4 regions of the Vibrio penaeicida genome follow, and region 4 is predicted to be linked to each of the others. Evidence: predicted binding sites of a transcription regulator. Region 4 holds the regulator's gene; each other region holds the start of a gene.
The links. Region 4 encodes PurR, which represses purine synthesis genes. Its sites were predicted from a motif close to TNANGNAAACGTTTNCNTNA; they were not measured.
Positions count from the first base shown of each region.

Region 1: a site for PurR is predicted at 3,207-3,226, ahead of LDO37_RS10785 (phosphoribosylaminoimidazolesuccinocarboxamide synthase). Genes of this name have one in related genera too.
Region 2: a site for PurR is predicted at 1,306-1,325, ahead of purL (phosphoribosylformylglycinamidine synthase). Genes of this name have one in related genera too.
Region 3: a site for PurR is predicted at 5,941-5,960, ahead of purE (5-(carboxyamino)imidazole ribonucleotide mutase). Genes of this name have one in related genera too.

Region 1 covers NZ_AP025144.1:2,402,219-2,409,934, reverse strand. Annotated here, with positions in the region: gene LDO37_RS10795 (beta-ketoacyl-[acyl-carrier-protein] synthase family protein) at 1-475, opposite strand, end outside; gene LDO37_RS10790 (acyl carrier protein) at 477-848, opposite strand; gene LDO37_RS10785 (phosphoribosylaminoimidazolesuccinocarboxamide synthase) at 1,886-2,992, opposite strand; gene LDO37_RS10780 (hypothetical protein) at 3,413-3,847, opposite strand; gene LDO37_RS10775 (IS4 family transposase) at 4,214-5,545, shown strand; gene LDO37_RS30220 (hypothetical protein) at 5,588-5,722, shown strand; gene LDO37_RS10770 (J domain-containing protein) at 6,034-7,077, opposite strand; gene LDO37_RS10765 (OmpA family protein) at 7,211-7,716, opposite strand, start outside.
Region 2 covers NZ_AP025144.1:3,100,356-3,108,071, reverse strand. Annotated here, with positions in the region: gene mltF (membrane-bound lytic murein transglycosylase MltF) at 1-1,050, opposite strand, end outside; gene purL (phosphoribosylformylglycinamidine synthase) at 1,465-5,358, shown strand; gene LDO37_RS13900 (DUF3622 domain-containing protein) at 5,537-5,854, shown strand; gene LDO37_RS13895 (aminoacyl-histidine dipeptidase) at 5,917-7,389, opposite strand.
Region 3 covers NZ_AP025144.1:4,063,396-4,071,111, forward strand. Annotated here, with positions in the region: tRNA gene LDO37_RS18145 (tRNA-Ala) at 272-348, opposite strand; tRNA gene LDO37_RS18150 (tRNA-Ile) at 386-462, opposite strand; rRNA gene LDO37_RS18155 (16S ribosomal RNA) at 529-2,058, opposite strand; gene LDO37_RS18160 (gamma carbonic anhydrase family protein) at 2,597-3,148, shown strand; gene LDO37_RS18165 (DUF1488 family protein) at 3,138-3,404, opposite strand; gene aroE (shikimate dehydrogenase) at 3,411-4,241, opposite strand; gene hemF (oxygen-dependent coproporphyrinogen oxidase) at 4,340-5,257, opposite strand; gene LDO37_RS18180 (L-threonylcarbamoyladenylate synthase) at 5,280-5,837, opposite strand; gene purE (5-(carboxyamino)imidazole ribonucleotide mutase) at 6,030-6,515, shown strand; gene LDO37_RS18190 (5-(carboxyamino)imidazole ribonucleotide synthase) at 6,521-7,648, shown strand.
Region 4 covers NZ_AP025144.1:1,430,680-1,438,395, forward strand. Annotated here, with positions in the region: gene LDO37_RS06685 (alpha/beta fold hydrolase) at 1-511, shown strand, start outside; gene LDO37_RS06690 (putative signal transducing protein) at 489-818, opposite strand; gene LDO37_RS06695 (TfoX/Sxy family DNA transformation protein) at 953-1,543, opposite strand; cyclic di-GMP riboswitch class I at 1,668-1,761, opposite strand; gene purR (HTH-type transcriptional repressor PurR) at 1,923-2,927, opposite strand; gene torD (molecular chaperone TorD) at 3,290-3,931, opposite strand; gene torR (two-component system response regulator TorR) at 4,236-4,949, shown strand; gene elyC (envelope biogenesis factor ElyC) at 5,060-5,851, opposite strand; gene cmoM (tRNA uridine 5-oxyacetic acid(34) methyltransferase CmoM) at 5,967-6,749, shown strand; gene mukF (chromosome partition protein MukF) at 6,765-7,716, shown strand, end outside.

The sequences.
Region 1 (7,716 bases), 970 kb from region 4:
TTCCATAGCCAGTGATCCCAGTCGCAACCGAAGATTGAGCAAGTACAATGTTTGGGTAGGTATCGAGAAACCACTTTGGATTTCGTGAAGCGGGAGGAGTGGGCTGATGCTCATCGCACAGCGAGACACCTGTTCCCACGATTATTCCTGAAGAGTGCCTCGGTAGTGACTGATGAGAATCGAACCCCGCACCTTCAAGTGCGCTAAGTACAGAATGACAGAACATTGAACTTATTCTGCCCATGTTTCTCAAGTTTTTTTTATTGATATTCCAACTTCCATAGAAGTTGGAAAAATCAAACGAGTCTTTGCAAGAAGCCAGCAGATGAACACCATGACCAGACAGCCAGTCTTGATGGCTGATTAGTTTAATTCCGGATTGGTTATCTAAAACTCGATTCCATACGCCCGGAACTGTGTTTCCTAATGATGTATATAAACCCATTCCAGTAATGACGACATCTGAAGGTTTCATATTATGCTGCCTGTTTTTGAGAAACGAAGTTTACTAAACTATCGACTTTGAAAAATACATCCGCCGACTGGCTATTTATAAACTCATTTATAACCGCATCGGAATAATGAGGGTAGTCACTTCTTAGCCGAGAAATTACCTCTTCGGAAACCTTTCCCTCTGAGTTTAAAAAACTCTCTTCTTGTAAAAATGCTGGGAATATATCTCCAGCCGATATTTTAAGTTGGTATTTTTGTTCGATTGAATAAATGATATCGACAAAATCTATTGACTCTGCAGCTAGGTCATCAACAAGGTTTGCCTGTTCCGTTACTTCTTCAGGTTCAACACCTAATACTTCTACTAGAATTTCACTTACTTCATTAAATAACATTGTATTTCCTTTTTACTATGTGTCTGGACATCTTTTAAAACTCTAACACGATTAAAAAACTCTTGTAAAACAATTATTTAGGTGTATAAATTTAAGTCGAGACTAGCCCTTCCTTTTACTAATGATAAAAAGAATTAGCACTGCGTCGCATTTTTATAAAAAATTTAAATAATTTTTATATCATTAAGGTTATTTCCTTTTGATCTTTCATTATTGATTTTTTTGTTATTTTTAAATATTAAAATTGATTAAATAGTTAATTAAAAATAGCGATTAATTTTTAATATAAGACAAGTTATGAAAAAATAGATTTAGACCAAAATAAGAAAAAAATAATTCACTTATTAATTTATAAATTGCAGGCAAGCGGTTGATAGTGAAATGTAATAAATTATATTGATACTGATTACTAATCCATTTTTGGCATCAATATGGGGCACTTAAATTTTCTATTCGCCTAGTTACAGATATACAGGCTTTATCTATTCTGAAGTACAATAAATACGTACTTCAAAAATAAATTGAATCATGAAGCTCGAGTATTGCTCAGATATACTGCGTTAGTAATCTAGATTTCAAGGCTGAAAATATACTTAAAATCGTATAATGATATGAACTCAATATGTTTCCCATGCATAAAGGACGAGAGTGTCTAGGCTCTGTTGACCCTACAGCCAATGTTTTCCTTGGCTTCGATGTGTAATTAGGCATAGTGCGTTATTACGGTCTAGAAGCCCATTCTTGCTACAACTACATCATTTACAAAGCAATCCTATGTGGTAACGACCAAGTATCCCCGATTAGACAGAAAAGTTCTGCATAGAGCGGTGCCAGCTGAAGGTCATGAATTTAGCTGCAAATATGCAATAAGTCGATACAGTAAAGAGAGGTTAGTTCCGTTTACAGTGCATTTGGGTTCAAATGAAGGATCATTATCACACTTTATAAGACTGTATGAAGAGCAAGAAAGGCAAATCAAAAAAGCCAGTTCAATGATGAACTGGCTCTAAATAAATGAACGGGTGGGTTCTGTCGTATTAATCGACGATAAGGTTGTACTGGCTACGAAGAACGTTAATGATTTCTTGCTTAGGATTGTCGCTCAGGACGATTTCTTTACCAGTGATTTTTTCAGCGATGCCGATGTAAGTTTTGGAGATATCCATAAGAGCAGACTCTGGTAGGTCGTTGTTCTCAGCAAGAGCAAAACGCTCATCCATACGTTCTTTGTTCAGTAGGATGTCGGGTTCGGGGAAATAGTTTAGTAAGAACTGTCGGAAGCCTTCTTTTGAATTTTCGACAATCCGACCTTTACTGTATTCCGCTTCATCCCAAATGCGTGACGAATCAGGTGTTCCCACTTCGTCCATGTAAATCAGTTTCTCTGTACCAGATGCATCGGTGACGTAACCAAACTCAAATTTGGTATCAACAAAAATTTGATCAACACCCGCTAGTGCTTTGCTGATTACTTCAAATCCCTCTTTCAGGAGGTTCTCGTAATGGGGAATGTCTTCTGCTTTTGTAAAATTGAAGGCTTCGTAGTTATCTTCGATGTTCTTTCGAGTGATATTGACATCGTCGGCTTCAGGGACACCTGGGATACCCTTCAAGATTCCTTTTGTAGATGGTGTCATGAGCAGTTCTGGAAGGGCTTTGTCTTTTTCTAGGTTCTCAGGTAGCTCTATGCCACAGAATTCGCGTTCACCATTTGCATAGGCGCGCCACATTGAGCCAGTAATGTACTTACGACAAATGGCCTCAATCATAACGGGTTTTGCTTTTTGTACGATCCAAACAAATGGGTGAGGAATATCGAGAATATGACTGTCGGCCAAGCCGTTATCTTTGAATAACTTGAACCAATGATTGGAGATGGCGTTTAATGCGGCACCTTTTCCAGGTACGCCTTTTAATCCGCCTTCACCGTGCCAAATGCAGTCAAAAGCTGAAATTCTGTCGCTAATAACCATAATTGCCAAAGGTGCGTCTGGTGAAACGTCATACCCTTTTTCTTTGATCAGTCTTTGGCTGTCTTCTTCTGTTAGCCAGTAAACCGAACGAACTTTACCGCTATGAACGGGTTTGTTAGTACGAATTGGGAGATCATCATTAACGGCAAGTACTTGATCAGCTAAGCTCATTGCGACATTCCTATCTAATTTCAAACGTCAAAGAGGGCACAAAGAGTCAGTTTGGTTTGCTCTAAAAGATTTTGAAAGCCCGAATAAATGACAGCCGCTACTGTGCCGTCGTTGCTATACGAGAAGAGCCCAAACTAACCTCAGAGTGGTAATGCCAACTCCGAAAAGTGCAGATGTTGCGCATGATACCAGAACTTTTTTACTGTTCCAGACAAAAAGCAAACGTTTGCTAGTGAAAAGACCTGTATGCCTATTTTGGCAGCGCAGAATCGTTCTGCTGGGCTTCGGAGCAGATTTGTTCCACCTGTTTTAAAAAGAAGAAAAGCCCCAGAATGGGGCTAGCAGTGGAATATGAACAGTATGGATAGTTTCACTAGAAGTGGGAATGAAGGATAGATAGACCCACCTCCTGTTAGATAGTTAGTGTACTAATGAACCTTCTACAGGAAAAAGCTCCGACGCATCGTGCGTGAAAAGTAAGGTGCAATTTAATTGAGCTGCTCGTTGTAGCAAGTGTTTCTGATCGATGGCAGAGATACTCTTGCTCGCAATCACAGCACTGGCATTACCTGATTGAAGTGCCTTTAATACCACTTCCTTCTCGGTCATCTTTCTTGATGGCATCATTTGAAGCAAATGTTTAGCGTTAATCTGATAGCGCTTTAATGTCGATGCTCGTGGTTTTGGGCATTCGTTCGTTAACAGTACCCACTTTGAACCTTGCGAGAGCTTTGCAAGTTCAGCACATCGATCAACGTTAGATCCGGATTCGGTAGAACTTTTGTCAAAAGTCGACGCATTAAAACGGTTATTTGAAGTGTGTTGATTTCGTTTGGCACGCTGTAAGTCATACATGGTTACTGTTTCCTTATACATACTGTATGGATAAACAGTAATGTTGTTTTGGTTATTTAGCAAGCATGTTTTAATTTTTTTTTGATTTTATTTTTCGAAATAAATTTAACTGGTTGATATTTAAACAATATTTAGAAAGAACTGATACTGTTTAAATAAACAGATTAGGGGGTGGTTGTGATGGTGTCTCTGTACTCTATACAGTGTTGTACAGTAGTGACGATTTTTTGATTTGAAGCATTGGCAAGCAAAAATGAAAAAAGCGCCATATAAAGGTAACACCGATCAGTTAAGCATTTGATCGGTTGAACGATCCTACAGATGGTTAACAATACCCTCAGAACTTTACGAACTGAGGGTATTTTTATGTTGGCGCACTGGCTCATTGATGTTGATGATTATGCCGCTCCAGAATCTCTAGCTTTGTTTCAAAAAGAGCTGCCTCTTGAATGGATAGAGCAGGCGCTCGACGTGACCAATAAAGCCAGTTTGAGGCGAAGAAAGCTGCCTGCTGAGCTCGTTGTTTGGTTACTTGTCGGTATCGGTTTATATAGAGACAGACCGATTACGGATGTCCTAGACAAATTAGACCTGAAGCTTTCTAACTCTTTGGGAGAGTCCATTGCTCCTAGTGCGATCCCTCAAGCTAGAAAACGCTTAACCGCCAAACCATTGGAAGCTTTGTTTTCGTTGACTGCTCAGCATTGGACAAAATCGGAAGATAGTGAGGATAAGTGGTTTGGCTTGAGGCTATTTTCGGTTGATGGTACCCAATTTAGAACTCATGGTACCCATGCGCTTGCTAAGCATTATCAGTATGTGAAGCACAGTAAAACTCAACATACGGAATATCCCGTAGTTCGACTATGCGCGTTTTGCTCCCTTCGCAGTCGCTTACTCCATGATGTTGCTTTTGGTTCAAGTTCAATGGGTGAAGTGAGTTACGCCAAGAAGCTCATTTCTTCAACGAAACCAAACTCTCTCACAATTTTTGACCGATGTTATTTAAGTGCCGAGTTGATGCTCAATTGGCAACGCCAACACGGTTCCAGTCACTGGATGACCCCAATAAAATCAAATACGCAATATAAAATCATGGAACAGTTAGATGATGAAGGGCGTGATCTGATTGTCGAGATGGATGTGTCAGCGCATGCACGAAAGCAAGATCCGAGTCTCCCCGAGAAGTGGTATGCGAGGCTGGCTTTGTACCCGGAATCAGAGCAACCTAACCATATTAAAGGTGTACTGACCTCTCTTACCGATAGGCAATATGACTTTCAGTCCTTACTGGATGTCTATTTTGAACGGTGGGAAGTAGAGAACAGTTATGGGGAAATAAAACATGACATGTTGGAAGATGAATTACTTCTTCGAAGTCAATCGGTAGAAGGTATAGAGCAAGAAGTTTGGGGGATATTGATTGCTTATAACTTGGTTCGCTTAGAGATAAGCCGTATCGCGAAAGAAGCAAAGGTGTCACCTTTACGGATAAGTTTTATGATGGCACTTCGAGATATCCAAGATGAACTCATGTGGTGCGCGATAGCTTCACCAGGTTCGGTTCCCAAAAAGCTGAGAGCGATGAGGGAGCGGGTAAAACGTTACATATTACCTAAACGAAAAAAACGGTCCAAACCAAGAACCGTTCGTATTAGTAAAACTCGTTACCCAGTACGCTCAAAACACCTTAAGTGATAGGTGTTACCATATAAAGGCGCTTTCTATACTGGTGTGTTAATGGAATTACTCTTCGCGTTGGTCTCTCAATTGTTGTTCAGCCAAATTAAACTGACGAACATCAAGCTTTGCCAAATCGTTGCATTTTTCGCAAGAATGATGATATTTACCATCGACATAATTATGGCGAGTTAGATAGCTTGGTCTTTTACACCAATCGCAAATTCCTTCAATTTCGAACACATTTCCCCCTATTCAAAACATCTCGGTCTTTACTCTCTAAGTGTGTTGACTCCGCCGCAAGGTACTCATTCACTCTATGGCATTTCAAAAGAGCTCATCAGAATTCCAAAAGAAATTCCTAAGGCGACATTACAAGAAGGAGCTCAATCTTGGTCAAACACATTCATTAATGGAGCTGTGTGTTCAGTGAGTAAAGACTCTGGGTACATATAAGCAGAAAATTATGACATATCGACAATTGAAATGTTAAGCAAAAGTTACATTTAATTAACATTTTGTTGCAAAATGAGCTTTAGCGCTGTGTTCAACCGTCGCATCTCTTCATCACTGCCATTCGCGTCGGGATGATATACGCGGCAGAGCTTTTTGTAACGGTTCTTGATCACATCTTTTTTAGGCAAACGTTTGGGGTTAAATCCGAACACCGCACATGCGATATGAAACTTCTGATCTTTGGTGGCAGACTTGAGTTCTTCCAGCATTCCGTTTTGTTTTAGAATTTGTTTATGTGCTTTCTCTAGCTCTCTTCTGAGTTTCTTGGATTGCTGTGATTGGTCCGAAACCTTGCTTTCTAATGCCGCATTTTTGTTATTTCTTCGGCTCTTGCCGACAAGTATCATAGCAACGAGCGTTAGCACGAACAGAGCGAAGCCTGCTGAGCCGTATATGATCTCTTTTTCGTATTTGGTTAGATACCAATCCAAGTCTTTTTTAATGGGGGTCGGTGGTGCGTTTTGTGCTTTCTGTGATTCGGAGGAGACTCGCTCTTCGTGCGTCTTGTCTAATTGATCAAATTGACCAAGTTGCGCTGCTTTTCTGTGATTGAATTGATTTTCCAGAACGCGGTTGTACGCGTTCTCCGCTTGATGGCTGTTGTTTTCTAGCGCCACTCGGTACCACACTTCTGCGGTCTCTAAATCACCAATGTTCTTTGAATCACGATATAAGCGCTCATAAATGGCACCCAGCTTTAACTGAGCTCGCGCAAGCCCTTGAACGGCAGATTTGGTGTACCAATAGACTGCTTTATCTCGGTTTTCTTCAATAGCGAGCCCTGAGTCATACGCATTAGCGAGTTTGAGTTGAGCCAAAGGGTATCCGTTTTCGGCTGAATTCCTAAGCCATACAATGGCAGATTGAGGATCTTTGGGAACCCCATTGCCTTGAAAGAACGCTTGAGCCAAAGAGTACTGAGCAACCGGGTCTTGTTTGTTTGCTTTTGATTCCAATTCCTCAATAGAGGCAGCATTAGCTTTCGATAGCACAATGGAAAAGAAGACAGCGGTAATAAATAAAAAAGGTTTCATATAGCCAATTCGATAGAGATAAAAACAGCCCCAGAGGGGCTGATTTTATACCCAAGTCACCTCAAGATGCTAGGACATAACAATAAACGTAATACACCATTAAGTTTAGTTGAGCTTCTATCAATATGCTGGATTACATGGGCAGTATTTGAATCTCGACACGTCTATTGCAAGCGCGTCCTTGAATAGTCGCATTGTCGCAAATAGGATGACGCTCGCCATATCCTTTTGCGTCGATTCTTCCAGATTTGATTGATTGCCCAATAAGATAGGATTCGACTTGCATGGCACGCTGTTCGGATAATACTTGATTAGTCGTATCATTACCGGAGCTATCAGTATGGCCATTAACGACAAGTTTAGTTTCAGGGTAGCGTGCGATAACAGCGGCAACCCCGTTTAATGTTTGGTGAATTGAACTGTCTAGTGCAAAAGATCCAGATTGGAAACCGATCCCGTTTTTCATGATAAGTAATAGTTGGTTTTCGTCGAGTCGTTGGACTTGTACGCCTGAATTGACCAATGTGTTGTGGAGCTCAGCTTCTTGCTTATCGAAATAATAGCCGACCCCACCGCCAACAGCAGCACCGCCCAGCGCCCCATATAACGCTCGCCTTTGTCTGTCTTTACTGTCGTCAC
Region 2 (7,716 bases), 1.7 Mb from region 4:
GCGGTCGACGATGCGCCTCAAGTATTCCACACCACCACGTACGGATTGTTCAGGATCGAGACGATTCTTTACGCCAACGCTTTTTGCGGTTGGCAAGGTAAGCATCATCATGCCTCTTACCCCAGTTGGCGATTTGGCGAGTGGATTCCAATGTGATTCTTGATAGCCCAGCGCTGCAATTAAGCGCCAGTCGAATTCGTTAGAGTGCTTCTTGAATAGCGCTTCCCATTTAGGCAGCTTGCTGTCTAATGCGCGAATAAATGCTCTTGTATCCACGTAATCGAAGCTTTCCACGTGACCGAAGTATTTTTCTTCCAATCGAGCCAAATCGCCAGATTGTTTAAGAAGCCCAAAGAATTCGATGAGCAGTGCGTAGAGGCTTTCATCGTCGCTGCGCCGCATATACCAAGAGATCGGCTGGTCTTCTGTTAGCTCAAATGCCAATGCCAATGAAGGGTACAAACGCTGAGATAAAGAAAGCTCAACCGAATCAGCCATGGTGAGTGCCAATTCGCCCCTAGATACTTTCTGTAATAGATCGTTGACGTCGGCGTCCTTTTCATCGCGATAAACGAGTCCAGGTTTTTCTTGTTGGAGTGTTTTTAGTGTGCGTTCAAAGTGTGAATCTTTTACAACGATGATAGGGATTTGCTTTTTAACCAGCTGATCAACGTTTCTTGGTCGCCATGATCCTTTTTTATACACCACCTGCTGAGATACATAATAGTAAGCTGGTCCGGCGCGAAAATGCTTAAGGCGATCAGGGGTCTGACTTAACCCAGCCGCAATCATATCAATTTCGCCACGATCAAGCGCTGGGAACAATTCCGATAAACGGTAGGCTGGTTTCATTTCCAAATTGACTCCAAGCTCGTCAGCAAATTGCTTGGCGAGCTCAAAATCTAAGCCAGTAGGGCCATCCGGGCCAATATAGTAAGAAAGCTGATTATTCAGTGTTCCGACTCTTAGCGTGCCTCTTTCTTTAATCTTTACGAGTTCACTTTTTGGGTTGGATTCTATCTGACAGCCAGATAACACGACGCTTATCATAGAGATAAAAGCGAACCTTCTTAGCCAGACTAGTGGGGAAATAATACTCAAAACAGTTTACTCACACTGAAATTCAGCTCTCTTTATATCAAAGCAGGTCACTAGGGCAAAGCAGCAATAAAAAAAAGAATAAAAAAGCGCGAGATGGTAAACGGAGAAATGCAACAGGTCTTGTCTTTAATTGACCTCAAGACACTCGATTTCTAGCACGTGACTTCCTTTAATAGCGACGCAATTAATTGAAGTATTAAAAAAAGGCGCAAACGGTTGCTATTTGTGGTTACGTCACAGAATTTTTCCTCTATAATACGCCCGCAAATGCGAGGTGAAATTGGTATAGGTTTCAGGGTGTTCAATAACCCTTTGAATTTATTGCAATATCATCTTAACTAACTGCATAAGAGACCTAAGCACATGAGAATTTTGCGTGGCTCCCCAGCTCTTTCTGAGTTTCGTGTTAACAAATTACTTGAACTTTGTCGTGAGCAAAGCCTGCCAGTAACAGGTATTTACGCTGAGTTTATGCACTTTGCTGACCTAACAGCAGATCTAGATGCGTCTGAATTAGGCAAACTAGAAAAACTGCTGACTTATGGTCCAACGATCGAAGAGCACGAGCCTGAAGGTCTTCTACTTCTCGCGACTCCACGTCCGGGTACTATTTCTCCGTGGTCTTCTAAATCCACTGACATCGCTGTTAACTGTGGTCTAGACAAAGTAAAACGTCTGGAGCGCGGTACGGCTTACTACATTGAATCATCAGAAACTCTATCTGAAGATCAAACTCAAGCCGTTAAAGCACTGATCCACGATCGTATGATGGAATCAGTGTTCACGGATCTGGATGCTGCATCTGCATTGTTTACAGTGGCAGAGCCGGCACCAGTAGCCGACGTTGATATCTTAGCGGGCGGTCGCGCTGCGCTAGAAGAGGCAAACGTTTCACTGGGTCTTGCACTTGCTGAAGACGAAATTGACTACTTGGTAGAAAACTTCACCAAGCTTGGTCGTAACCCGAACGACATCGAACTGATGATGTTTGCTCAAGCGAACTCTGAGCACTGTCGTCACAAGATCTTTAATGCAGACTGGACTATCGATGGCGTTGACCAAGATAAGTCTCTGTTCAAAATGATCAAAAACACGTTTGAAACGACGCCTGACCACGTTTTGTCTGCATACAAAGATAACGCAGCAGTAATGACGGGTTCTAAAGTGGGTCGTTTCTTCCCTGATCCAGAATCTCGCCAGTACAACTACCATCACGAAGATGCGCACATCTTGATGAAGGTTGAAACGCACAACCACCCAACGGCAATTTCACCTTGGCCTGGTGCTTCTACCGGTTCTGGTGGTGAGATCCGTGACGAAGGCGCAACCGGTATCGGTGGCAAGCCAAAAGCGGGTTTGGTTGGTTTTACAACATCTAACCTTCGCATCCCTGGTTACGAGCAACCTTGGGAAACTGATTTTGGTAAACCAGGTCGTATCGTTAACGCACTAGATATTATGCTAGAAGGTCCGCTTGGTGGCGCGGCGTTTAACAACGAATTTGGTCGTCCAAACCTGTTGGGTTACTTCCGTACTTACGAAGAAAAAGTAACGTCTCACGCGGGTGAAGAAGTTCGTGGTTACCATAAGCCAATCATGATTGCTGGTGGTATGGGGAACATTCGTGACGAGCATGTTCAGAAAAAAGAAATTCCTGTTGGTGCTAGCCTGATTGTACTTGGCGGTCCAGCTATGAACATCGGTCTTGGTGGTGGTGCCGCTTCTTCAATGGCTTCTGGTCAATCGGCTGAAGATCTTGATTTTGCTTCTGTTCAGCGTGAAAACCCTGAAATGGAACGTCGTTGTCAGGAAGTGATCGACCGTTGTTGGCAGCTAGGCGACGACAACCCAATCGCATTCATCCACGATGTTGGTGCTGGTGGTATTTCAAACGCGCTTCCTGAACTTTGTGATGATGGTGAGCGTGGTGGTAAATTCCAGTTACGCGACGTACCAAATGATGAGTTGAGCATGAGCCCACTTGAGATTTGGTGTAACGAATCTCAAGAGCGTTATGTTATGGCCGTTGCGCCAGAAAACATGGCAACATTCGAAGCAATTTGTAAGCGTGAACGTGCACCATACGCTGTCGTAGGTGTGGCAACAGAAGAGCGCCATTTAACACTGGAAGATTCGCACTTCGATAACACGCCAATCGATATGCCAATGGATATTCTGCTTGGCAAAACACCAAAGATGCATCGTGATGCCAAAACGCTGAAAGTGGAAAGTTCCGCGATTAGCCGTGAAGGTATCGAGCTAAATGAAGCGGCGGATCGCGTTCTTCGTTTACCAACCGTTGCAGAGAAAACATTCCTTATTACCATTGGTGACCGCTCAGTAACTGGTTTGGTTGCGCGTGATCAAATGGTAGGACCTTGGCAGGTTCCTGTAGCGAACTGTGCGGTAACGGCGGCGAGTTACGATTCTTACCACGGCGAAGCGATGTCGATGGGTGAGCGTACACCAGTTGCATTGCTAGACTTCGGTGCATCGGCTCGCTTAGCAGTAGGTGAGTCTTTGACGAACATCGCTGCGACAGATATCGGCGACATTAAACACATTAAGCTATCGGCAAACTGGATGTCTCCAGCGGGTCACCCAGGTGAAGATGCAGGTTTGTACGAAGCCGTTAAGGCGGTGGGCGAGGAGCTTTGTCCGGCACTGGGTCTAACCATTCCTGTTGGTAAAGACTCCATGTCTATGAAAACCAAGTGGAACGAAAATGGTGAAGACAAAGAAGTTACTTCTCCATTGTCATTGGTTATCACGGCATTTGGTCGTGTGGAAGACGTTCGCAAAACCGTAACCCCTCAGTTACTGACTGACAAAGGTGAGTCTTCACTGGTATTGGTAGACCTAGGTAACGGCAAGAACCGCTTAGGTGCGACAGCGCTAGCGCAGGTATACAAGCAGTTAGGCGACAAGCCAGCTGATGTAGATAACGCAGAGCAGCTAAAAGGCTTCTTCGATGCCATGCAAACATTGGTTCGTGAAGACAAACTGTTGGCTTACCACGATAAAGGCGATGGTGGTTTGTTTGTAACCCTAGCGGAAATGGCATTCGCAGGTCACTGTGGTGTTCGCTCGAATATCGCAGAGCTGGGTGAAGACGCGCTCGCGACGTTATTCAACGAAGAATTGGGTGCTGTGGTTCAGGTTAAGAACGACGATTTGGATGCGGTACTTTCTACTCTGGCTGCAAATGGCTTGGAAACATGCTCTCACGTTATCGGTAGCGTTGAAGATTCAGACAACTTCGTTATCACTTCTGGCGATGCGATTGTGCTTGAGCGTTCACGTACAGAACTGCGTACTATCTGGGCAGAGACAACGCACAAGATGCAAGGTTTACGTGATAACCCAGCGTGTGCCGACCAAGAATTCGAAGCGAAGAAAGACAATTCAGACCCAGGCCTGAACGTCAAATTAAGCTACGATGTGAATGAAGACATTGCTGCGCCATACATTGCGACAGGCGCTAAACCTAAAATGGCAATTCTACGTGAGCAGGGCGTGAACTCTCACGTTGAAATGGCTGCCGCGTTCGATCGTGCTGGTTTTGAAGCCACCGATATCCACATGAGTGATATCTTAACAGGGCAAGCCGTACTGGAAGAGTACAACGGTTTAGTCGCTTGTGGCGGTTTCTCTTACGGTGACGTATTGGGTGCTGGTGAAGGCTGGGCTAAATCAATCTTGTTCAATGAAGAGGCTCGCAGCCAATTCGAAAGCTTCTTTAAGCGCGAAGATACGTTCTCTTTAGGTGTTTGTAACGGTTGTCAGATGCTTTCAAACTTGAAGGAACTGATTCCAGGTGCGGACTTATGGCCTCGCTTTGTTCGTAACGAATCTGAGCGTTTTGAAGCGCGCTTTAGCCTAGTTGAAGTGCAGAAATCCGATTCTGTGTTCTTCGATGGTATGGAAGGCTCTCGTATGCCAATCGCGGTTTCTCATGGCGAAGGTCGTGTTGAAGTTCGTGGCGGTGAACACCTAAATGCCATTGAAAATTCAGGTACGGTCGCGTTGCGTTACGTTGATAATAACGGAAACCAAACGCAGCAATACCCTAACAACCCGAATGGTTCGCCAAACGCGATTACGGGTCTAACAACATCGGACGGTCGTGTAACGATCATGATGCCTCACCCAGAGCGTGTATTCCGCACGGTAGCAAACTCTTGGTCTCCAGAGGGTTGGGGTGAGAATGGTGCTTGGATGCGTATGTTCCAAAATGCACGTAAGAATGTCGGTTAATTGAGTTTTCGCTAGCAACTGATTCTCAGTTTACCGAAACCGCCAGAGTGAAAGCTCTGGCGGTTTTTTCGAAGTGTTGATGCTGAAAAACTAGAGCAATTTGTGTGACTTTGTGCTCTAATACCGCGCTTGCCAAGGGATGGCTATATCCCTTTACAAATCCCTTAGGAATATAGAAATGTCGAAAAACAGAAAATTTGCTATCCGTGTGTCTGAGAAGCGCAATGGCTGGACAGCAGAAATCACTCGCCAAGTTACATCGCGTCGTACTGTTGTATCGAAACGCGAAACTGGTTTTGAGTCTGAAGTTTTAGCAAACGAGTGGGCAGAAAAAACGCTGGCTGAGTTTGTAGAAAATCAAGCTAAGCGCAATGATCGTAAAGCTGAAAAGCGAAGCGAGCGCGAAGCTGCTGCATTGGCTTTGGCTGAAAAAGTGGCCGCAGAAAAAGCGAAAAAAGCAGCGGAAGAAAAGAAAAGTATCGCTGACGAAGAGTAATTTACTTTTCGATTATGAATAAAAAAGGCTGGCTCATCGCCAGCCTTTACTTTTTCTAGAGATTATTTCTTTTCTGGAATGGCTTCCAGTAGTGCAACCATTTGTTCCCAGTACAAAGCAACGGTATCAATTTTCACCTTCTCATCTGGAGAGTGAGGGAATTTGATTGTTGGTCCGAAAGAAACCATATCCATTTCAGGGTAAGGTTCTTTGAACAACCCACATTCTAATCCAGCGTGAATCACCATGATATTAGGTTTATGTCCGTAGATGCCTTCATACATTTCACGGAAGATAGCCATGATTTCTGAATCTGCGTCTGGCTTCCAACCAGGGTAAGCGCCAGAGAAAGATAATTCTGCCCCAGCCAACTCTGCAATAGAGCGAAGCGTGCTTTCAACTTGCTCTCGACCCGAGTCAATCAAAGAGCGAATCAAACACAGTACAGTGACCTTGTCATCTTCTGTTGTGATGACACCAACATTCAAAGACGTTTCTACCACACCCTCGATTTCATCACTCATACGAATAACACCGTTTGGCGCGGCGTTTAAAGCGGAAACAAAACGGAATTGATCTGCCTGAACAAACACTTTTCCTGTATTCTCTGCTTCTTCATTGAAAGAGACGATGCTTGTTTCAATTTTGCCTAATTCAGCAGAGAGCAGGTTTGTGTAAGTATTGAAAAGTTCTGCTAGTTTGTCTTGGTTTTCAGCAGGGACGGCAACGGTAGCAAACGCTTCTCTTGGAATGGCGTTACGAAGGCTACCACCACGGAAATCAATAAGTCGAAGATCAAGTTCTTGAGCATGAACGGCAAGGAAGCGAGCAAATAATTTGTTCGCGTTACCACGACCCGTGTGAATATCACAACCGGAATGCCCACCTTTTAAGCCTTTTAGAGTGAGCACGCGAGTCACGTAACCTTCTGGTACTTCTTCGCGTTGGATATCAAATGTCATTGCACCATCAATACCGCCAGCACAACCCATGTATACTTCACCTTCCTGCTCAGAATCTGTATTGAGAAGAATGTCCCCTTCCAGCCATCCAGCCTCCAAACCGAATGCGCCAGTCATGCCTGCTTCTTCATCAACCGTCAGTAAAACTTGAACTGGACCATGTTTAATGTCGTCAGAAGCAAGTACAGCTAAGCAAGAAGCCATACCAATACCGTTATCTGAACCTAGAGTCGTGCCCTTTGCAGTAACCCATTCACCATCAATGTAAGGTTGGATAGGATCTTTTGTGAAGTCATGGTCCGTGTCTTCATTTTTTTGAGGAACCATATCGATGTGCGCTTGAAGCACTACGCCTTTCTTATTTTCCATTCCTGGTGTGGCTGGCTTTTTGATAAACACGTTACCAGTAGGATCGCGGCGTACATCCAAGCCTTGCTCTGTAGCCCAATTTATAATGTATTGAGCAAGCTCTTCCTCATGCTTTGAAGGGTGAGGAATAGAACAAATTTTATCGAAGAACTGCCAAAGCTTCGCTGGGGACAACTGGCTGATTTCAGAATGGAACTCAGACACGGAAAACTCCTTTATTGTTTTGTTAGGCTGGCAGGATGATGTTTCTTGAGGATTTAAGATAACTAACCAGATATCGCATCAGTTGCGGTAATGACCGTACTTCATCCTGAACAACGCTGTGACGATGCGCCTAGAATACCATTTCCAATTCAGATTTACGTAGCAATTCTCAATTCAATCTTTAGCGATCGCGTAACAAATAGTTGGCGGTGTAAAAAACAGAATCGTAATACTTCTGCTAGCCTTAAAGAGTATGGATAGCAACTATTAAATATGTTTCATTTGGCTATTGTCATTATTTGATATTTTTGTAATTAAATTACATTA
Region 3 (7,716 bases), 1.5 Mb from region 4:
TTATCGTTGTCTCTTTATTATGAGCGAGACAACACTTCGATTTTGCCGGACTCAAATATGTTTTCACTTTCGTGAAAACCCAAGAACACTTGAATGTGTGTTGGTACCTAAATGAACAAGTCATCTAGGATTTGAGAACTTTTAATTTGAATAACAACGCTTATCCGAAGATAAGGGGATTGTTGTTATTCGTCAGCTTTCCAAATTGTTAAAGAGCGTGATTCGTTAAGAACCATTTCTAAATATTCTGTATTAAGAAAATACTTAAAGATGGTGGAGCTAAGCAGGATCGAACTGCTGTACCTCCTGCGTGCAAGGCAGGCGCTCTCCCAGCTGAGCTATAGCCCCATCAATAATGTTGCTGGAATCTTGCTTTTGGCAAGATTGGTGGGTCTGAGTGGACTTGAACCACCGACCTCCCGCTTATCAGGCGAGCGCTCTAACCAGCTGAGCTACAGACCCAACATTACTCTTAACTGTTATAAACCGTATCAATCTGTGTGGGTACTCATCGCGACAATCATCGTATAAGGAGGTGATCCAGCCCCAGGTTCCCCTAGGGCTACCTTGTTACGACTTCACCCCAGTCATGAACCACAAAGTGGTAAGCGTCCCCCCGAAGGTTAAACTACCTACTTCTTTTGCAGCCCACTCCCATGGTGTGACGGGCGGTGTGTACAAGGAACGTATTCACCGTGGCATTCTGATCCACGATTACTAGCGATTCCGACTTCATGGAGTCGAGTTGCAGACTCCAATCCGGACTACGACGCACTTTTTGGGATTCGCTCACCATCGCTGGTTGGCCGCCCTCTGTATGCGCCATTGTAGCACGTGTGTAGCCCTACTCGTAAGGGCCATGATGACTTGACGTCGTCCCCACCTTCCTCCGGTTTATCACCGGCAGTCTCCCTGGAGTTCCCACCATTACGTGCTGGCAAACAAGGATAAGGGTTGCGCTCGTTGCGGGACTTAACCCAACATTTCACAACACGAGCTGACGACAGCCATGCAGCACCTGTCTCAGAGTTCCCGAAGGCACCAAAACATCTCTGCTAAGTTCTCTGGATGTCAAGAGTAGGTAAGGTTCTTCGCGTTGCATCGAATTAAACCACATGCTCCACCGCTTGTGCGGGCCCCCGTCAATTCATTTGAGTTTTAATCTTGCGACCGTACTCCCCAGGCGGTCTACTTAACGCGTTAGCTCCGAAAGCCACGGCTCAAGGCCACAACCTCCAAGTAGACATCGTTTACGGCGTGGACTACCAGGGTATCTAATCCTGTTTGCTCCCCACGCTTTCGCATCTGAGTGTCAGTATCTGTCCAGGTACGCCTTCGCCACTGGTATTCCTTCAGATCTCTACGCATTTCACCGCTACACCTGAAATTCTACCCCCTCTACAGTACTCTAGCCTGCCAGTTTCAAATGCGGTTCCGAGGTTGAGCCCGGCTTTCACATCTGACTTAACAAACCACCTGCATGCGCTTTACGCCCAGTAATTCCGATTAACGCTCGCACCCTCCGTATTACCGCGGCTGCTGGCACGGAGTTAGCCGGTGCTTCTTCTGCAGCTAACGTCAAGATATGAAGCTATTAACTTCACACCCTTCCTCACTGCTGAAAGTACTTTACAACCCGAAGGCCTTCTTCATACACGCGGCATGGCTGCATCAGGCTTGCGCCCATTGTGCAATATTCCCCACTGCTGCCTCCCGTAGGAGTCTGGACCGTGTCTCAGTTCCAGTGTGGCTGATCATCCTCTCAGACCAGCTAGGGATCGTCGCCTTGGTGAGCCTTTACCTCACCAACTAGCTAATCCCACCTGGGCATATCCTGACGCGAGAGGCCCGAAGGTCCCCCTCTTTGGCCCGAAGGCGTTATGCGGTATTAGCCATCGTTTCCAATGGTTATCCCCCACATCAGGGCAATTTCCCAGGCATTACTCACCCGTCCGCCGCTCGACGCCGAATAGCAAGCTATTCTCGTTTCCGCTCGACTTGCATGTGTTAGGCCTGCCGCCAGCGTTCAATCTGAGCCATGATCAAACTCTTCAATTTAAGATTTTGTTCGGCTCAATGAATACTGACTTCAAACTACGTATGTAATTTAAAGCTATTATCGTTCCAACAGAACGATAATGAATTGACTGTGCCAATGATTGCTTTCTAAGAAAGTTATCATCGTATTGGTCACTCAGTTCATTGAAACCTAAATTGTTTCCAAAGAAACTATTTGGATTATCATCAACGAGTGCCCACACAGATTGATAGGTCTATATTGTTAAAGAGCGTGATTTGAGTCTCACTCAAATCGGACGGCTATTTTAGCGAGATAAACGTTAGTGTCAAACACTTTTTTCAGTTTATTTCGTTAGCTTTTCAGCTACCTAATCTAACCTCTGACTCGATTCGTTTCTTTCGAAGCGTTCCCGTGTCAGCGAGGGGGCATTATAGAGATCGGCATCACATTGGCAAGCCCTTTTTGACGTTTTTTTCAATTTCTAGGTTGTTTGCGTGTTTTTTATTCAAAAGGTGGTATTTTCACTATTCTTCTTTCACTTTTTACCCTTTAATCGCCCTAAATTAAGGAGAAATCATGAGCTCAATTCGAAGTTATAAAGGTAGTTGCCCTGAAATTGGTGAAGGTGTCTATATAGATAGCAGCTCTATCTTAGTGGGTGACATTAAAATAGGTAAGGATTCTAGCGTTTGGCCACTTGTTGCTGCCAGGGGTGATGTTAATCATATTCATATTGGCGAGCGTACAAACATTCAAGACGGTTCCGTTTTGCACGTAACTCATAAAAATGCGGAAAACCCTGAAGGCTACCCACTTATCATTGGTAATGAAGTGACTATCGGTCATAAGGTCATGCTTCATGGGTGTACGTTAGGCGATCGTGTATTAGTAGGTATGGGTGCCATCGTCTTAGACGGCGTGCACATAAAAGATGAAGTCATGATTGGTGCGGGCAGTTTGGTCCCTCCCAATAAAGTATTGGAAAGTGGTTATCTCTATGTAGGGAGCCCAGTAAAACAGGCTCGCCCATTAAGTGAAAAAGAAATCGCTTTTTTGCGCAAGTCCGCAGATAACTACGTCAATACTAAAAATGAGTACAGAACAGTAGTAGAGCCAGTCACTTTCTAATAACAACTTGCCCGCTGTCGTCGTAGTCTTCCTCTTCTATCAAAGATTCAGCAAGCTCTTCCATATCAAAGCGGTATTGTGAGAATAGAGTGAGAGCTTGCTGCTCTTCCTCTATTGTCTCTCCACTCACTCGTTCAATGGCAGCCACTAAAGCGAGACATTCGATCAACATACCTGATTGCTGTGCAGGAAAACGTACCGCGTTATGCCCTTCATCCCAAGTTTGGATATCAGGAAAGAGTATTGATTGATTCATGGCAGGCTATCCTTCCAAATTTTTTCTTAGTTCTCTGAGAACTTGCTTTGCGCCAGGTCTTAACCCACGCCATACAAGGAAGCTTTCTGCAGCCTGCCCGACCAACATACCAAGACCATCGTAAGTATTGACAACTTGGTTATCTTTAGCCCACTGGTTAAATGCTGTCAGCCCCTGCCCATACATCATGTCATAGCTAACGGTTGTTGAAGTGAATATCGAAGAGCTAATCGTGGGTAGGTCACCACTCAAACTAGCAGACGTAGAATTGATCACCACATCAAAGGAAGTCTTGATGTCTTCCATAGGAACAGAACGAATATCACCAAATTCTTTAAACATTTCCTCAAGCTTTTTCGCTTTAGCAAATGTACGGTTGGTGACCACTATGCTTTTTGGGGATTGGTCCAAAAGTGGCTTTATCACGCCGCGAGCAGCGCCACCTGCACCAATAACCAAAATACGGGCACCTTCTAACGGTACTTGGTATTGCAATAAGTCTTGAACCAAGCCTTCACCATCAGTGTTATCACCAATGATTTCTCCATCATCGAGTTTTTTTAGTGTATTCACCGCCCCAGCCAATTGCGCTCTTTCGGTCAGGCGATCAGCAAATTGAAAAGCATCTTCCTTAAATGGCACGGTAACATTACAGCCTTTCCCACCTTGCGAAAAAAACTCTGTTGCCGATTCTACGAAACCACCCACGGGCGCTTGGCGCGTTACATAGGATAAAGACTGATTGGTTTGCCGAGCAAAAAGGGTGTGTATAAAAGGGGATTTACTGTGTCCGATAGGGTTACCAAACACGACGTACTGATCGATAGGTTGCGCCATTTCCTTGCCTGCAAAATTAAATAGGGTCGTTTGTACAGACCCTATCATCATACCTAAATTGCCTCAAGCGACTGGATTCTGAGCGTTATAGCTGGAAATCACCATTCTCTAGGTTTTAGGTAATTTTGGTACAAATCATCTTCCGGTGTCCCAGGCTCAACCTGATAGTCGTATTCCCATCGAGCTAAAGGAGGCATCGACATTAAGATCGATTCAGTACGCCCACCACTTTGTAGCCCAAATAAAGTGCCTCTGTCGTAGACTAAGTTGAATTCGACGTAGCGACCACGGCGGTATAACTGAAATTGGCGCTCTTTTTCACCATATTCGGTCTCTTTTCTTCGATCAATGATGGGTACAAGCGCATCGGTATAGCCCTTCCCAACGGCTTGAATGTATTCGAAGCTTTTATCAAAACCCCATTCGTTGAGGTCATCAAAAAATAAACCACCGACACCACGAGTTTCGTTACGGTGTGGAAGGAAGAAATATTCATCGCACCACTTTTTATGCTCCGAATACACATTATCACCAAAGGGTGCGCAGATTTCTTTCGCCGTGTTGTGCCAATATAAGCAATCTTCTTCGAAAGGATAAAACGGGGTTAAATCGAAGCCACCACCAAACCACCAGATGGGATCATGACCTTCCTTCTCGGCAATAAAGAAACGCACATTGGCATGAGAGGTTGGTACATAAGGGTTGTGCGGGTGCATCACTAGCGACACGCCCATCGCCTCAAATTTTCGACCAGCAAGCTCTGGGCGGTGAGCGGTAGCTGAGGCAGGCATCTCTCGACCGGAGACATGTGAAAAGTTCACGCCACCTTGTTCAAAGACGTTGCCACCACTCATGACTCGAGTTCGACCTCCGCCACCCAGGCGCTCAGTCGATTCACGATGCCAAATATCTTCTTCAAATACAGCCTTACCGTCCACCTCTTCAAGCTGCTGGCATATGCTGTCCTGAAGTTCTAACAAAAAGTACTTTACTGCATCTTTATCGATATCTGACATTGCTTATTCCTATATTCGCAGGTTATCCCTGTCTTAATATGGTAGACGTTAAAGCGTCGCGTATTTCACTCGGTTTATCGCGACCACCGGTTTCACCTTCTAAAATTGCGACCAAGTACTCACCCAGCTGTGCGTATACCTCCTGGAAAGTCATACACGGTGGCTCACCCGTAAGGTTGGCGCTGGTCGAGGTTAGCGGTTTACCAAACGACTCGCAAAGTTTTTGTACCAATGGATGATCCGTCACCCTTACGGCAATGGAATCAAATTGACCTGAAAGTAGGTTTGATAACCCAGGTTTTGCAGGCATTACCCAAGTAACTGGTCCAGGCCAAGTGTCAAATACCGCTTGGCGAGCTTCATCCGTTAATTGAGATTCATCGACGTATGGCTTAAGTTGCTCAAAATTGGCAGCGATGAGAATTAACCCTTTTTCTACTGGTCTTTTCTTAAGTTCAAGTAGCTTTTGAATAGCGTCTGCGTTATCAGGGTCACAGCCGACTCCAAATACACCTTCCGTTGGGTAAGCAATGACTTCCCCATCATGGAGCGCCTGAACTGTGTTTTCAAAATTGGTCAATTTGAACCCCTTATCTTTAACATTTGGGCAGTAGTGTACAAAGAGTTTACCCCTCAGCCCAAAAGTAATTTATCAGTAAACTGTATCAAACCTTAAAACGATTTCGCGCAAACGTTTTCCTTACCGAAAATTCTACGTATAATGCGCGCAAAATATCCGCTCACCCAATGAAAGCGCTGAAGGAGTTTTGAGATGCAAGTCGGTATTATTATGGGTTCTAAATCAGATTGGCCAACCATGAAACTAGCAGCAGAAATGCTGGATCGCTTTGGTGTGTCCTATGAAACGAAAGTGGTTTCTGCCCACCGTACGCCACAATTATTGGCAGACTACGCCAATAGCGCTAAAGACCGCGGCATCAAGGTAATCATTGCTGGCGCAGGTGGTGCCGCACACTTACCTGGTATGGCGGCGGCCTTTACAAGCTTGCCGGTTCTAGGTGTTCCTGTTCAATCTCGTGCATTAAAAGGCATGGACTCCCTACTTTCAATTGTACAAATGCCTAAAGGTATTGCAGTGGGCACTTTGGCTATTGGAGAGGCTGGTGCAGCCAATTCCGGTATTTTGGCCGCTCAGATCATTGGTACTCACAATGAAGAAGTAATGGCAAAAGTTGAAGCTTTCCGCCAAGAACAAACTGAGACGGTTTTAGCTAACCCGAACCCAGCAGAGGATTGATCCCCATGCACGTTCTTGTCTTAGGCGCAGGTCAACTGGCTCGAATGATGTCTTTGGCTGGTGCGCCATTGAACATTCACATTTCTGCCTTCGATGTAGGCACAGAAAACATTGTTCACCCACTCACCCAACAAATGATTGGAAATGGCTTAGCCACGGCTATTGAGCAAGCGGATGTCATAACGGCCGAGTTCGAACACATTCCACACGATGTGCTTGATGAGTGTGAAAAAAGCGGTAAGTTTTTTCCGACTACCGACGCCATCAAAGCTGGCGGTGATCGCCGTATAGAGAAATCGCTACTCGATAATGCCAAGGTGAGAAATGCCAAGTACTTCGTGATCAATACACAAGAAGATTTTGAGAATGCCATCCAGCATGTTGGCATTCCGATGGTGCTGAAAAGCACTCTTGGTGGTTACGATGGAAAAGGGCAGTGGCGTTTAAAAGACAAAGCACAAGCCAATGCGATTTGGCAGGAAATGTCTGAGTGCATCGCTGAAACACCAAACCAAGCGATTGTCGCAGAAGAGTTTGTACCGTTTCAGCGTGAAGTGTCTTTGGTTGGTGCTCGAAATGCAGCGGGTGAAATCGCCATCTACCCACTAGCAGAGAACGTTCATACTGATGGGGTTTTAACACTATCGACAGCCATTGCAGATGAAACACTTCAGGCACAAGCCAATATCGCGTTTACGGCAGTAGCGGAATCTTTGAATTATGTGGGTGTTTTGGCGCTCGAGTTCTTTGATGTGAATGGCGAGTTACTGGTAAACGAAATCGCGCCTCGCGTCCATAATTCTGGTCATTGGACTCAACAAGGTGCTGAGACTTGCCAATTCGAGAACCACTTACGCGCTGTGTGTGGGTTACCATTAGGCAGCACTGAGCTGGTACGCCCAACCTCTATGGTAAATATCTTGGGTGAAGACCAAGTGCCAGAGAGCGTTTTGGCAATGCCAGAGTGCCATGTGCATTGGTATGGCAAGGAAAAGCGTGCAGGTCGTAAAATGGGTCACATTAATGTGTGTGCAAGCAACGATGAGGCGTTAAAAGCCGCTTTGGTTAAGCTTGCAGATATTTTGGATGCAGATGCTTTTCCTGCATTAAAGGAAAGCGCCCAAGCTCTGTAAGACGCACCTATCTGTAAAAAGCAGTTACCAATAAAAAGCAGCATTACCTGTAAAAACGGCACTCTAGT
Region 4 (7,716 bases):
TTTAGGAACCATCATTGTGCGAAACCTTGCCGAGATAGCCTCAGATCGAGTATCTACCATGGTATTGGGTGGGGCGGTAACTCGGTTTGATATTCGTTCACAGGTGTTGGTTAAGGTGGGAGATTGGAGCAAACACTTCATTCCTTACATGTGGTTGTACAGCTTGTTTGCTTACATAGTCATGCCACAAAAAAACCAAAAAGAATCGCGGCATTTATTTGTTAGAGAAGCGAAAAAGCTGTGTCAAAAAGAATTTAAGCGTTGGTACACCTTGGCAGCAGATGTAAACCCGTTGATGAAATATTTCCGTGAAAAAGAAATCCCGATTCCAACGTTATATCTGATGGGAGATAGAGATTATATGTTTCTTCGTCCAGTCAAAGAAATGGTGAGGATTCATAAACGCAGTGCGTTGATTGAAATTCCTGATTGTGGTCATGTGTGCAATGTGGAAAAACCAGATATTTTTAATGAAAAATCGATAGGGTTTATTCGTCAGCATGCTCGCTGACGTGGTGCCCACAGTTCCAACAGGCACCAAACTGAGCTTCTATCCATTCATCGCATTTCGGACAGCACCAGTTTGGTTTTGATTGGTTAGCGGTTTGATCGGTATAAGACTTCACAATCTTTTTGGCTTTGTCGTACTGAAATTCGTTGTTTAACCAAATATATGGTTCGGTGTCTGGACCAAATGGAAGCTCACCTTGCAAGCCAAATAGACCTTCACCACGAACTTCAACATCGATTCCCTGTGCCTTTAACAGCTCACATACAATATGAGCTTCTGTCGGGAGCGCAGTAGAGTACACCTTCATAGTTCGTCCAATATAGTCAATGAGTTTTAATTATGACAGCAAGTCGCCCATAAGGGTCTGTGCAGGATAGATAAACTGTGAATTTCAGCAATAAAAAAGCCTCCAAAGGAGGCTTTTTTAGCATGAAGGTTTAACTAACTTAAGCGTTTCATTAATTCATCACGTCTATCTTGAGGAATCACGGACCAGTGAGTGCCATTAATTGCACCCTCTAGAGCCCATAGTAGCTCTAAGCCAACATCGCTTGAATGAGTCTGCTTGATGGCTTTGAAGGCTTCAACAGAACCGAAGTTTTGTAACTCCTGAACGGAAGAGATTCCTGCTTTTTTGAGCATTCTTTCTGTACCCAAACGTAAATTAGGCAAGTCTTTCAAACGCGTTGGTTTGGTTTCGGCTTGCTTTTGTTTCTCTGTTCTTGCAACTTTCAGCGCTAGAGAAGCTTTCTCTATGATGTCATTGGTATTATCCCAACTGGTTTCTGGGAGTGCAAAATACTTGGTGACAACCGGAAACCCGCGCTTCTTGTACACATAAGGTTTTAAACCTTGTTGTTCGAACTTTTGAGCACTTTTTGAGTCAGCTCTGATGTGTAAAGTGTTTTGAACGACTAAGGCGAACATAGTGTCATCGGCGAAAACGCCAAAACCACCAAACATAGAACGTGATTTTATCGTCCCTAATGGTTCAAATAGCTTCAATGAGTTTTTAAGTATTGGTTTATCCATGCTGTACTGTCTCGGCTAAAGAAGTTATGCCACTACTAAGTTCAGGTCCGAGAAAAAATAGCAAAGTGATGCAGTCAGATGTCAGAGTTTGGTTAACTCTGGAAAAGAAGTATGCATATTTACCATCGGCAACCCCGCTACCATATTGATTTCAAATAAATCCATTTAGGCCGGAAGCTTTGCGTCCCACTTTTTCAAATGGTTTGCCCTGTGCGTGACAATAAAATCATAGAGAAAAACCGGAACAAGCATCACATCAAAATGCTTTATGTGTGATCTGCCTTCAAAAAATAAATGTACAGATATAAATATTGTTTCTTATTTGGGCAATAAAGCAAAAAGCCTGACATATAGCCAGGCTTAATTAGAATTAACTAATTTAATTTAACTTTTTAACAGAACTTCTCTCTACGATTTCAGGATGCATCTCGAAGATGCGTTTATCGTGTTCTTTGTCTTTGATTCTTTGGAGAAGGATTTCAAATGCCGTTTTACCCACTCGGCGCTTAGGCTGGTGGACGGTTGTCAGAGGAGGAGAAAAGTATCCTGATAGCTCAATATTGTCGTATCCAATGATCGAAATGTCATCAGGAACACGGACACCGTTCTCTTGAAGACGGCTAATGACCCCGAGTGCCATAAGATCATTAAAGCAGAAAACGGCTGTTGGTCTGTTTTCCATAGCAAGGATCTTGTCCGCCGCTAAGACAGCGGTATCACATTCGAAGTTGCCGACAAGTATGCGTTCTTGCTTGAATTCAATATCGTATTCTCTCAGCGCTCGCTTGTAGCCAATGACCCGTTCAATACAAGCCACTTTTTCTTCATGGCCAGTAAGACAGGCAATATCGGTATGACCATTGTCTAAAAGATATTTTGTCGCTAAGTAACCACCTTCCTCAGAGTTATCTATTATCTTATCGGCTTGGGAACTCTCTGGACCCCAATCCATGATCACTTTTGGAATGGATGAGTGCGCATCAAGCATTTCACGAAGATCTTCAGTTAAATCTGAGCACATGACCAAGATGCCATCTACACGCTTCTCAGCAAGCATACGAATATAATCCCGTTGCTTTTCATATATCCCGCCGGTGTTGCACAAGATCAACGTGTAGCCTTGGCGATAACAGTAACTTTCAACGCCATCGACGACTTCTGCAAAGAATGGATTAGAAGACTGTGTAACTAACATACCTATAGTACGAGTCGTGTTGCACTTTAAGCTACGTGCAACAGCGCTCGGTGCATAGTTTAGTTCTTCTACTGCTTTTTTAACTTTCTCTTGTGTAGTTTCAGCAACAAAGCGTGTTTTATTTATAACATGCGAAACCGTTGTAGTTGATACTCCGGCAAGTCGTGCGACATCTTTAATAGTGGCCATAAAACAAATATCCTGTAGAGCCGAGCTAAGGGGTAAGGTGCTAAATTTAAAGTAGCTAATGTTTTCAGCAAGGCGGATTTCATTGTGTTATTAAAATCGACTAAAAACACAAAAACCGCTATTAATACAGCGGCTTAGTTAATGCTTTTCAGCGTTTCATATTTTATCGTTTGCGATCACGATCTTAGTCTTTAATTTCCTATGTGACAATGGAGTGAATCGTAAAAAATTATACCAAGTGTCACATTTATGAGGAATCCTAATATTTTTTAAGGGTGCTGTTTTATATTTAAAACAAATTAGCTCAATACCTAAGTAAAGTCTTCGAGCTCAATACTATCAAGATATCCCACCTTGCCGGTTTACTCGCCAGAAATATATTGGCGGTCTAGTTCGACAAAACTCACAAGCAATTGTGACAAAGCTGCGTAGAACCCAAAGCCATCATAATTTTTGCAGTTCTTGTTAAATATTGGAAGCCAAGTCATGAGATGCGTATTTATGAACCACAGCTGTTCTCGCAGTGCATCTTCAAACTGCTCGTTCGTTTTTAATTCGTTTGAGCGAATAATGAGGTTACCCAAAAAGTCCAATTGAATGGCGAGGTGATCTGCTGGCTCGTTAAACCCCTCTAGCAAAGAGACACCTTTTTCTCTTAACAATGATTCCATTTGTTTCGCTGGTTCATCATTGAGCAGACCAGATTTGTAGATTGAGGCGTATGGCAAGGCCGCTTTTTTATCTGTGGTCAGAAATAGGCCACAAAAATCCGCAGCGAGTTCTAACTGAGCATCTTCTCTATCTTGGAGTTTATTCAGGGATTCGATAAGTTGCTGAGCCGCCGGTTTTAAGGTTTCGTTTTCTGCAAGACCGCTAATGAAGCCCCTGATTTCAGCCGTGTGGTAATGCTCCAACTCTTCTTGTTTCAGTTCATGAGCAAAAAGGCTAGAAAGCCACCAGTAAATCTCTGCGCGCTTTTCGTTGAATGCTTTTGTTTCTTGCATAGCGTTGCCGCTCCGTATGAGGTTATTGGCGCAATTCTAACGAATTAAGATGAACAGAACTAATCTAAAGTATGGCAAGAAATGAAAATAAAAATCAGGTTATGAATAGGAGCCAAATTGGTTGCTTTGAATCAATAAAAGTTAGGAAATTGCCTTCTTTTTAACGAATTCGCTAGAAATGTAACTTTTTGTGAATAGAATATAAAGAGTCGCAAATAGACTGTGGCAAGTTTGTCTTTATATTTACATTAAAGTCGAACAAATACCTTATATATCCTTATAAATACAAAAGAAAGTGGTGTAGATGAGCTATCACGTATTAGTCGTAGAAGACGATGTGGTTACCCGTAGCAAGCTGGTGGGCTATTTCCAGAACGAAGGCTATCAAGTTAGCGAAGCTGAAAGTGGCGAGCAAATGCGCGCAATTTTAGAAGAGCAATCTGTTGATTTAGTCATGCTGGATATTAACTTACCAGGCGAAGACGGGCTAATGCTGACTCGTGAACTACGCAGTCAATCTGATATAGGGATCATCCTCGTCACAGGACGCACGGATAGCATTGATAAAATTGTCGGCCTAGAAATGGGTGCCGATGATTACGTGACAAAACCTTTTGAGCTTAGAGAGCTTCTGGTTAGAGTAAAAAATTTGTTGTGGAGAATTTCCGCTGCACGTCATGCTCCAGCGAAAGAAGACAGAAAAGAAGAATCTGGGCAACTAATCCGTTTTGGAGAGTGGACGTTTGATATCCAACGTCGTGCACTTAGCCGTAATGGCGAACCTGTTAAACTGACCAAAGCCGAGTACGAGTTGCTTGTGGCTTTGTCTTCACACCCAAACAAGGTTCTTAGCCGAGAACGTATATTAAACATGATTAGCCATCGTGTTGATGCGCCTAATGATAGAACCATTGATGTTTTGATTCGTCGAATGAGAGCTAAGATGGAGTTCGATCCGAAAAATCCACAGATTTTTGTCACCGTGCACGGTGAAGGTTACATGTTTGCTGGAGATTGATGCTGATATTGACTTTAATCAGCAGTAAATGATTATTAAGATAGAAAAAACCGAGGGTAGCATCCTCGGTTTTTTTGTTGGTAATTTGATACCTCAAAAGCTAAATCAATTTAAGAAGCTTCATTGAGCTGTGCGTTGGAGTTAGTCGCAAAATCTCGAAGGGTTTGCCACCAAAGCCCCAAACGTTCATGCCAATACGTTTCTGTCCATTCCAAGTATTTAGCTTGAGGGCGATACTTGTTCCATGGCTGCATCGTGCCATTGGAAGCCAGAAAGTTCGTAGGTGCTGGAACGGGGTCAATACCCGCATCATTAAATTCACGCAGTGCACGTGTCATATGGCTTGCCGAAGTGACAAGTACCAGTTCTTTGTTATTTACAAACACGGAAGCTTGTCTTGCTTCTTCCCACGTATCTTTTGCTGTCTCCAAAAGAATGATATCGGGTTTTGCGACGCCTAATGCGAGTGCTACTTTCGCCATCATTCGAGCATTACTGATCTCAGAGCCACCAGCGTAGCCAGACAAAATCAATTTTGCACCGGGATACATCCTAAGAATGCGAATACCTTCGGATAACCGCATTAATGCCGTTCGGCTTAATTCCGATGTTGGTGGAATATCATCATCAACAACGTGGCCGCTTCCCAACACCATCACATAGTCAACAGTGCCTTCTATAGGTAGAAAGCCTTTGTGTTGACGCTCCATCGGCATCAATAGTCCACTGGCAACAGGTTGGAAAGAAGAAAGGAAAATGCCAGTGAAAGACACGAAAATCAAAAAACAGCCAGTTCCTCTTTTTAAGGTGAACATGACCAACAATAGCCCCACCACACCAATTATTAAAAACCCCGGGAGTGGCATCAGCAGCGCAGAAAACACTTTTTTCAGCTCAAACATACTTAAATAGTCCGAAAAATCATCACTTGATTATGAAAAAGGCTAACAAGCCTTTATTACTTCTTATCCTGTGACAGAATAAGCGGCACGAATAGATATAATAACCTAAGCCACAGTGACAGAAGATCGTAATTTCGACGATATTGCCCACAAATTCGCAAAAAATATTTACGGATCTGAGAAAGGTGATATACGTCAAACCATTGTTTGGGAAGATTTAATTGTAGCATTAAGTGAGCTAAACGATGAATGTTGCCGTTTAAATATCTTGGATGCAGGTGGCGGGCTTGGGCAAATGTCGCAAAAAATTGCCCAACGCGGACACAATGTCACACTCTGTGATCTATCTTCTGAAATGCTAAAACTGGCAAAAGTAGACATTGAAAAACACGGTTTGCTTTCCCAATATCAGCTAGTTCACTCTCCAGTTCAAGAAATTGAACAGCACCTTCACGAGAAAGTTGATATGGTGCTTTTCCACGCGGTGATGGAGTGGTTAGCAGACCCGAAATCGGCGTTAGAAACGGTTTTAAAGCAGATAAAGCCAGGTGGTATCGGCTCTATCATGTTTTATAACCATCACGGCTTGGTTTTGAAAAACGTGATATGCGGCAATATTCCACACATTTTAGAAGGAATGCCGCATAGAAAACGCTTTAAACTTCAGCCCCAAAAAGGTTTGAAGCCGGAAGAAGTCTATCAATGGATAGAGGATGCTGGGTTTGAAATCTGTGGTAAATCGGGTATTCGGTCCTTCCACGACTACATAGGTAATATGGAGTACATGGGCGATTATCAATTTGAAGATGTATTAGCACTTGAAAGACAACTGTGTCGTCAGGAGCCTTACCTTTCTTTAGGTCGCTACATTCATGTTTGGGCGAAAAGAAAGGAATAATAAACAGGATGAACAATGAGTGATGTAACTCAAGATGTTGTAGAGCAACCAATCGATGAATTGGTTAGCTGGGTAAAACAACACGATTTCTCATTGAACTTGTCTACTGAACGTCTGGCTTTTCTGATTGCGTTAGCCGTTTTAAGTAACGAGAGATTTGATGAAGAGTTGGGTGAGGGAGAGTTGCACGATGCGTTCTCTATCGTCACCCGCTTGTTTGAAGAAACGGGGGAAGCTTCTGCATTTCGGGCGAATAACGCCATCAATGAAATGGTTAACCAGAAGCTATTAAGCCGATTTACCAGTGAAATTACAGACGGCGCAAGCATCTATCGCTTGTCGCCATTAGCGGTTGGCATTACCGATTATTATGTGCGCCACCGAGAGTTTTCAAAGTTACGATTGTCCATTCAGCTGTCCATGGTGGCAGGTGAAATGGAGAAAGCGATCGCAGCTGCAAAAGAAGGCGGTACACCAGGTCATTGGCAAAAAAATGTTTATGGCGTTTTGAAATACTCAGTGGGTGAGATTTTCGATCAAATCGACCTCAATCAACGAGTCATGGACGAACAGCAGCAATTGGTCAAAGACCAAATAGCGGAGCTGCTGAACCAAGATTGGCGTGAGGCCATCAATAGTTGTGAAGCACTGCTCAGTGAAACATCCGATACCCTAAAAGAGCTACAAGATACGCTGCAAGCCGCTGGCGATGAAATGCAAACTCAGATCCTTGATATTCAAGGGCTTGTTTACGGACAAGATGATTTGCAATTCGTAGAAGAAGCGCTTTACGGGCTGCAAATGAAGCTAGACCGCATTGTAAGCTGGGGTCAGCAGACCATCGATCTATGGATCGGCTACGACCGCCACGTGCACAAGTTTATCCGCACCGCTATCGACATGGACAAAAACCGCGCCTTCAGCCAGAGATTGCGACAGTCTGTAAAAGACTATCTCGACGCTCCTT